2 regions of the Kitasatospora sp. HPM-01-4 genome follow, and region 2 is predicted to be linked to the other one. Evidence: riboswitches for the same ligand, from Rfam matches in the RefSeq annotation. Region 2 holds a riboswitch; the other holds the start of a gene.
The links. Region 2 has a riboswitch for glycine ahead of gcvP (aminomethyl-transferring glycine dehydrogenase). Riboswitches for the same ligand answer to the same signal wherever they lie in the genome.
Positions count from the first base shown of each region.

Region 1: linked by a shared signal. The riboswitch ahead of gcvT (glycine cleavage system aminomethyltransferase GcvT) and the one ahead of gcvP (aminomethyl-transferring glycine dehydrogenase) in region 2 are both predicted to bind glycine.

Region 1 is NZ_JBPQGP010000005.1:5,573,332-5,576,728, reverse strand. Features, by position in the region: gene ACSMTC_RS24280 (enhanced serine sensitivity protein SseB C-terminal domain-containing protein) at 1-334, opposite strand, end outside; gene ACSMTC_RS24275 (enhanced serine sensitivity protein SseB C-terminal domain-containing protein) at 617-1,405, opposite strand; glycine riboswitch at 1,702-1,806, shown strand; gene gcvT (glycine cleavage system aminomethyltransferase GcvT) at 1,978-3,096, shown strand; gene gcvH (glycine cleavage system protein GcvH) at 3,194-3,397, shown strand, end outside.
Region 2 is NZ_JBPQGP010000005.1:7,313,200-7,316,596, reverse strand. Features, by position in the region: gene gcvP (aminomethyl-transferring glycine dehydrogenase) at 1-1,348, opposite strand, end outside; glycine riboswitch at 1,452-1,583, opposite strand; glycine riboswitch at 1,585-1,691, opposite strand; gene ACSMTC_RS31935 (PRC and DUF2382 domain-containing protein) at 1,916-3,046, shown strand; gene ACSMTC_RS31930 (MFS transporter) at 3,228-3,397, shown strand, end outside.

The sequences.
Region 1 (3,397 bases), 1.7 Mb from region 2:
ACAGCGCGTTCGCGATCTCCAGCCCGGGGATCACCTCATGGGCGCGGGCCCAGCCGCTCGCGGTCAGCTGCTCGGGCGAGGTGACGGCGGGGGCGTAGCCGTGGCCGCCGATGTCCATGTTCCCGTACTGGGCGTCGGGGCTGCCGGGCGTGCCGTGCCAGAGCAGCATCCACACCTGGCCCTCGGCCAGGGCGCGCAGCAGGTTCTCGTACGCCTCCCAGCGCTCCGGTCCGACGTCGCGAAGGGCGTGCTCGATGGCGCCCGGGTCGGCTGCGGGGCGCGCGGCCGTGGGCGGCCCCCAGTCCGGTACGCCGTCCGCCGCTGTGCCGTTCACTCGCCCGCCTCCGGCCGGACCCGCGGGGCGAGCGCTCCGGGCGCGGCGGAAGCGCGCGGCTGCCTCACCCCGGCCAGGGGGTGTCTCCCGGCCGCCGGGCGGGGGGCGGTCGCCCCGATGCCCTGCTCGCTCACGTCGGGTCCTCCCCGTCCTCGTCCGCCGCCGTCACGCACTGCCACTGCCCCGGCGGCCCGCTCACCCGACCGTACGCCGCTGCCGGGCAGCAGCCTATGGGGCGGCGCCGACGGACCTGTCACCACCGCCGGTCACCGGCGGGTCGGGTCAGGCCCGGACGTAGAACGGCTGCACCCGGGCGAGCAGCCACTCCACCACCGGGTCGGCGACCAGGTCGAGCAGCACCAGGTGGACGCCGTACGGCAGCGGGGCGGTTCCCAGCGCGCGGCCGAGCGCCTCGTTGGCCTGCGCCGGGTCGGTCGGCAGGCCCGGGTCGAACTGCACCCCGACGAACAGCGCCGGGGCCTCCCCCTCCACCGAGGCGCAGGCCCGGCGCGCCGTCAACACACCAGGAAGTGCGGCGAGTTCGGCGGCAGCGGCGGCCAGGAAGGCGTACGGCTCCTCGTGCGGCCCGGGTTCGCGCAGCGCCACCTTGGCGCCGTCCGGCTGCCCCTGCCAGCGCTCGCCCTGCGGGCCGCGCCGCAGCTCACCGACCCCCTCGGGCGGGATCGGGATGCCCACCGGCGCCTCCGGGTTGACCGCGATCCCGACACCCAGCGGCAGTCCCCGGGCGAACTCCCAGACCGGCGCGATGGCGAACGGCATCCCCGGGGCGTGCTGGAGGAACAGCTCCTGCGAGGAGAAGACCGGGACGTACGGCGCACCGGCCAGCTCGATGGTCGGCAGGTCCAGCGCGGTGCCCTGCGGGTCGGCGCCGGCCGGCAGCGGGATCCACACCTGACTGCGGGCCAGCACCTCGACCACCCTGGCGGTCGCGCCCGGGTCGCCGAGTGCGGAGGTGAGCACCTGCTCCAGCTCGTTGGCGGGCCAGCTGCTGCCCGCCGGGGCCGTACCGGGCTCTGCCCATGCCTGCGTCTCGCCAGCGGGGTAGCTCATCGGCCCCTGCTCCTCCAACCTGACCGAGTGACGCCCGGTCTCACCGCTGCCAGAAGGGTAGCGGGCGGCGGTCCGTGCCCGATGCGCCCCTGTACCGCGAGGGTGAACGCCTGAACACGTCATCTGCCCCCCTGAGACGCGAAGTGGCGTAGTACGCTGTGGCCCTGCTCTCGGGCAGCGGTCAGGGCTTGGCCGTCATGAGGCTCTGTGGAGCCGAGTGAGAAGCCGCCCCGTTCGCGGGGTGGAGGAGTCACGATGAGCCCGCATACACAGCGCCCAACTTCATACAGGCCGTTCGAACCCGCGCGGGAGAGTCCGGAGTGCCCCGCACGGGCACGGGCCGGCGCCGAAGGAGCAAGTCCTCCCCGGAATCTCTCAGGCACCCCTACCGCACGGGCGAGGCAGATCTGGAAAGTGGACACGGCCGCGCCGTGCGCCCACCCACGGTGCAAGCCGCCATCCTTGGTTGCGGTGAAGCTCTCAGGTTGTGACGACAGACGGGGAGACTCCACCCCCGTGTGCCCGTACGCAGGTTACGGGCGCCCCTGAGTGCTCAGCCAAGGAGTTCCGCCGTGTCCCTCCGTCACACCGCGCTCGACGCCCTGCACCGCTCCCTCGGTGCGACCATGACCGACTTCGCCGGCTGGGACATGCCGCTGCGCTACGGCAGCGAGCGCGAGGAGCACATCGCGGTCCGCACCAAGGCCGGTCTCTTCGACCTCTCGCACATGGGCGAGATCACCGTCTCCGGGCCGCAGGCGGGCGACATGCTCGACCACGCGCTGGTCGGCTTCATCTCGGCGCTCGGCGTGCTGCGCGCCCGCTACACCATGATCTGCCGTGAGGACGGCGGCATCCTGGACGACCTGATCGTCTACCGCACGGCGGAGGACGAGTTCATGGTGGTCGCCAACGCCTCCAACGCCCAGGTGGTGCTGGACGCGCTGACCGAGCGTGCGGAGGGCTTCGACGCCGTGGTCCGCGACGACCGGGACGCCTTCGCGCTGCTCGCCGTCCAGGGGCCGGAGGCCAACGGCATCCTGGCGGGGCTCACCGAAGCCGACCTGCCGGGCCTGAAGTACTACGCGCTGCTGCCCGCCACGGTGGCCGACCGTCAGGTCTGGCTGGCCCGCACCGGTTACACCGGCGAGGACGGCTTCGAGATCTTCTGCACCCCCGGGGACGCCGAGCACCTGTGGACCTCGCTGAGCGCGGCCGGTGCCGACCGGGGCCTGGTCCCGTGCGGCCTGTCCTGCCGGGACACCCTGCGCCTGGAGGCGGGCATGCCGCTGTACGGGCACGAGCTCTCCACCGAGCTGACCCCCTTCGACGCCGGGCTCGGCCGGGTGGTCCGCTTCGACAAGACCACCAACAACGGCGAGTTCGTCGGCCGCAAGGCGCTGGAGCAGGCCTCCGCCGAGGCCGAGTCCAAGGCGCCGCGCAAGCTGGTCGGCCTGGTCTCCGAGGGCAAGCGGGTGCCGCGCGCCGAGTACTCGGTGGTGGACGCCGAGGGCACGGTGATCGGGCGGATCACCTCCGGCGCTCCCTCCCCCACCCTGGGCAAGCCGATCGCCATCGCGTACCTGGACGCCGCACACGCCGCGCCCGGTACGGCGGTCGCGGTGGACGTCCGAGGCAAGCACGAGCCGGTCGAGGTCGTCGCGCTGCCCTTCTACAAGCGCGCCCGCTGAGCCCGCGCCCGGCCCCGCCGTCTCATATCCCCCGACTGTCCGGTCCGCTCAGCGGACGGCTTCGCCCTACCCTCCTGCGATCCTGGAGAATGACGCCATGAGCAACCCCACGCACCTGCAGTTCAGCAAGGAGCACGAGTGGCTGACCGCCGCCGACGAGAACGGTGTCTCGACCGTCGGCATCACCGAGCACGCGGCCACCGCGCTCGGTGACATCGTCTACGTCCAGCTCCCGGAGGTCGGTGACACCGTCACCGCAGGTGAGTCCTGTGGCGAGCTCGAGTCCACCAAGTCGGTCAGC
Region 2 (3,397 bases):
CCTCGATGCCGAAGGCGGCGAGGACGGCGGCCAGGTGCTCGCGGGTGGTGGTCTCGTCGCAGGAGATCGAGACGGTGTCGGCGTCGGCCTGGTGGAGGTTGACGCCACCCGCCCGGGCGGCGTCCACCACGGCGGCGGCCCGGCCCGGGACCCGGGCGCTGACGGTGTCGAAGAACTCGCCGTGCAGCAGCTCGACACCGCCGGCCTTCAGGCCCTCGGCCAGCGCGGCGGCGTAGCGGTGGGTGCGGCGGGCGATGTCGGCCAGGCCGTCGGGGCCGTGGTAGACGGCGTACATCGAGGCCATCACGGCCAGCAGCACCTGGGCGGTGCAGATGTTGCTGGTGGCCTTCTCGCGGCGGATGTGCTGCTCACGGGTCTGCAGCGCCAGGCGGTAGGCCCGGTTGCCGTCCGCGTCGACCGAGACGCCGACCAGGCGGCCGGGCAGGTTGCGGGCGTACTCGGCGCGCACGGCCAGGTAGCCGGCGTGCGGGCCGCCGAAGCCCATCGGCACGCCGAAGCGCTGCGAGGTGCCGCAGGCGATGTCGGCGCCGAGCGAACCCGGGGACTTCAGCAGGGTGAGGGCCAGCAGGTCGGCGGCGACCGCGACGACCGCGCCCAGGCCGTGCGCCTGCTCGATCACCGGAGCGAGGTCGCGGACCACACCGGTGGCACCGGGGTACTGGAGCAGCACACCGAAGACGCCGCGCTCGGCGATCTCGGCCGGGATGCCCTCGGACAGGTCGGCGACGACCACCTCGACGCCGGTCGGCACCGCACGGGTCCTGATCACCGCGACGGTCTGCGGCAGGGCCTCGGCGTCGACCAGGAAGACACCGCCCTTGACCTTGGTGACCCTGCGGGCCAGCGCCATCGCCTCGGCGGCGGCGGTGCCCTCGTCCAGCAGCGAGGAGCCGGAGGTGGCGAGCCCGGTCAGGTCGGAGACCAGGGTCTGGAAGTTGAGCAGCGCCTCCAGCCGGCCCTGGGAGATCTCCGGCTGGTACGGGGTGTAGGCGGTGTACCAGGCCGGGCTCTCCAGCACGTTGCGCAGGATCACCGGCGGGGTGAAGGTGCCGTAGTAGCCGAGACCGATCATCGGCTGCAGGACCTGGTTGCGCGAGGCGAGTTCACGCAGCTCCGCGAGCACCTGGGCCTCGCTGCGACCGGCGGGGAGGCCGAGTGCGGTGAGGCTGCGGATGGCGCCCGGTACGGCGGCGTCGGACAGCTCGTCCAGCGAGCCGTAGCCGACCTGCGCCAGCATCTTGTCCTGGGCGGCGGCGTCGGGGCCGATGTGGCGGGTCTCGAAGGGGCTGGCCTGCTCAAGCTCGGCGAGCGTCGGCTGGGCGTTCATGGGGGTCGAGGCCTCCTGGTCACGGACCGGCGAGGGTACACACGCCGTTGGGCCCCGCCGCTGTGGGAGCGGTGGACCGAAGTGCGCGTGAACCCGACAGGCCTCCCCCTCTGTCATCGGGACCTGAGAGCTTCGCCGCGCGGAAACCCCGGGGGGCTTCCATCGGCTTGCACCGTCGGTGAGGGTGGTGCCGCCGGCTCCCGCGCCAACAGTCCTGCCCTGCTTTCCAGAGTGACCTAGCCCACACGGTACGGATGCCTGAGAGATTCCGGGGAGGGTTTGCTCCTTCGGCGCCCCTTTTCCCGCAGTTCACGGGGGTTGGGGACTCTCCCGAGCAGGCTCGGCGGTCGCGCCCAGGGTACCAGCGCAAACCCTCCGGATCACCGGCCGGGCAAGGGAGATCGGGCGGGATCCACCCGGTCCCGGACGGCCCAACACCCTCCCGTACGGATGCCTCCGGGTCGCCGCTGTCCGATTGATGGCTTTTCGTATGAAGTGGCGATCGGGTAGCTCCTCCGTCCGCCCCTCAGACGGAATTTCCCAGGAGCACGTGTAGTGGAGGACTGCGTGCAGACCGACATCGATCCGCGAATCCTGATCGGGCACAAGGCGGTCGACCGGAACGGGGACAAGATCGGCACGGTCGACGAGGTGTATCTCGATGACGCGACCGGTGAGCCCGAATGGGCCGCGGTGCGGACCGGGATCTTCGGCCGGGACGCCTTCGTCCCGCTGACCACCAGTGAGTTCTCGGGCGACGAACTCCGGGTCCCGTACGACAAGTCGCTCATCAAGGACTCACCCGACTTCGGCGTCGGGCAGCACCTCTCGCCCGCGCAGGAGCTCCAGCTCTACCGCTACTACGGCCTGGACGCGGGGGGCACTCCCCCGGCACCGCCCACCAACGGCACCCCGAAGGCCGCAGACCTGGACTTCGGCACCGCCGGAGCGGCCGGACCCCCCGCGCCGCCCGACCGGGTCGCCCCCGCACCGCCCGCCGCTCCTGCGGCGCCCGTAGCGCCCGTAGCGCCCGTAGCGCCCGCCAAGCCCACCGCCACGGAGCGCGCCTCGGCCGCACCCGCCGCCGCGGAGCGCACCCCGACCGCGTTCGCCCCGCCGCCGGCGGCACCGGGCACACCGCCCGTCGAGCACGCCAAGAGCCCCACCGCGCTGGACAAGCCCGCCCCCAGGGCCACCGAGTCCAACGGGCGGGCCGGGCACGCGCCGACCGTGGACCACCCGGCCGCGGCCGGCCGGCCCCCGACGGGAGCGATCGAGATCACCTGCCGCGAGGAGCGCCTCGAGATCGGCACCGAGTGGCACGTCCTCGGCACCGCCAGGCTGCGCAAGTACGTGGCCACCGAGCCGGTCGAGCGCCGGGTGCAGGTCACCCGGGAGCGGGTGCGGGTGGAGCGGGTACCGGTGACGGAGTCCGAGCGGGCCGCGCTCAGCGACCAGGAGATCGTCGAAGCCGTGGAGGAGGTGACGCTGCGCGAGGAGCGGCCGGTGGTGCGCAAGTACCTGGCCCCGGTCGAGCGGGTGCGCCTGGTGGTCGAGCGGTACACCGAGGAGGTGGTGATCCGCGAGGAGCTGCGCCGGGAGCGGGTCGAGGTCCACGACGGCACCGGCCCGGATTCCCCGGCCGTGGCGCCCTCCGCCCCGCCGCCCGCCCGTCCCGAGCCGCTGCGCCAGGCCTGAACCGGCACTTCACATCGGGAACCCCGGGTTCCGACAGACCGGAGCCCGGGGTACCGCTTTGCCTAGTTTTCACCAGTAGATATTTGACATGCTGAACTATCCACCTGCATCGTTACTTCAGTTCGTTGACTTTCGCCCCGGGCAACTGGCTGCCCGAGGGACCTGAACTGGAGGAAGAACCGTGAGTGAGGCACCACAGCCCAGCTCCGCGGCCGACAAGCCGAGCAGCGCACGGGTGCTACCCGCTCTGATCCTGGCGATGCTGGCGTTCAGCGTGGTGCAGACCGCGGTCGTCCCGATCCTGCCGTCGCTGGCCAAGGAGCTGCACACCGCCGGCTCCAACATCACCTG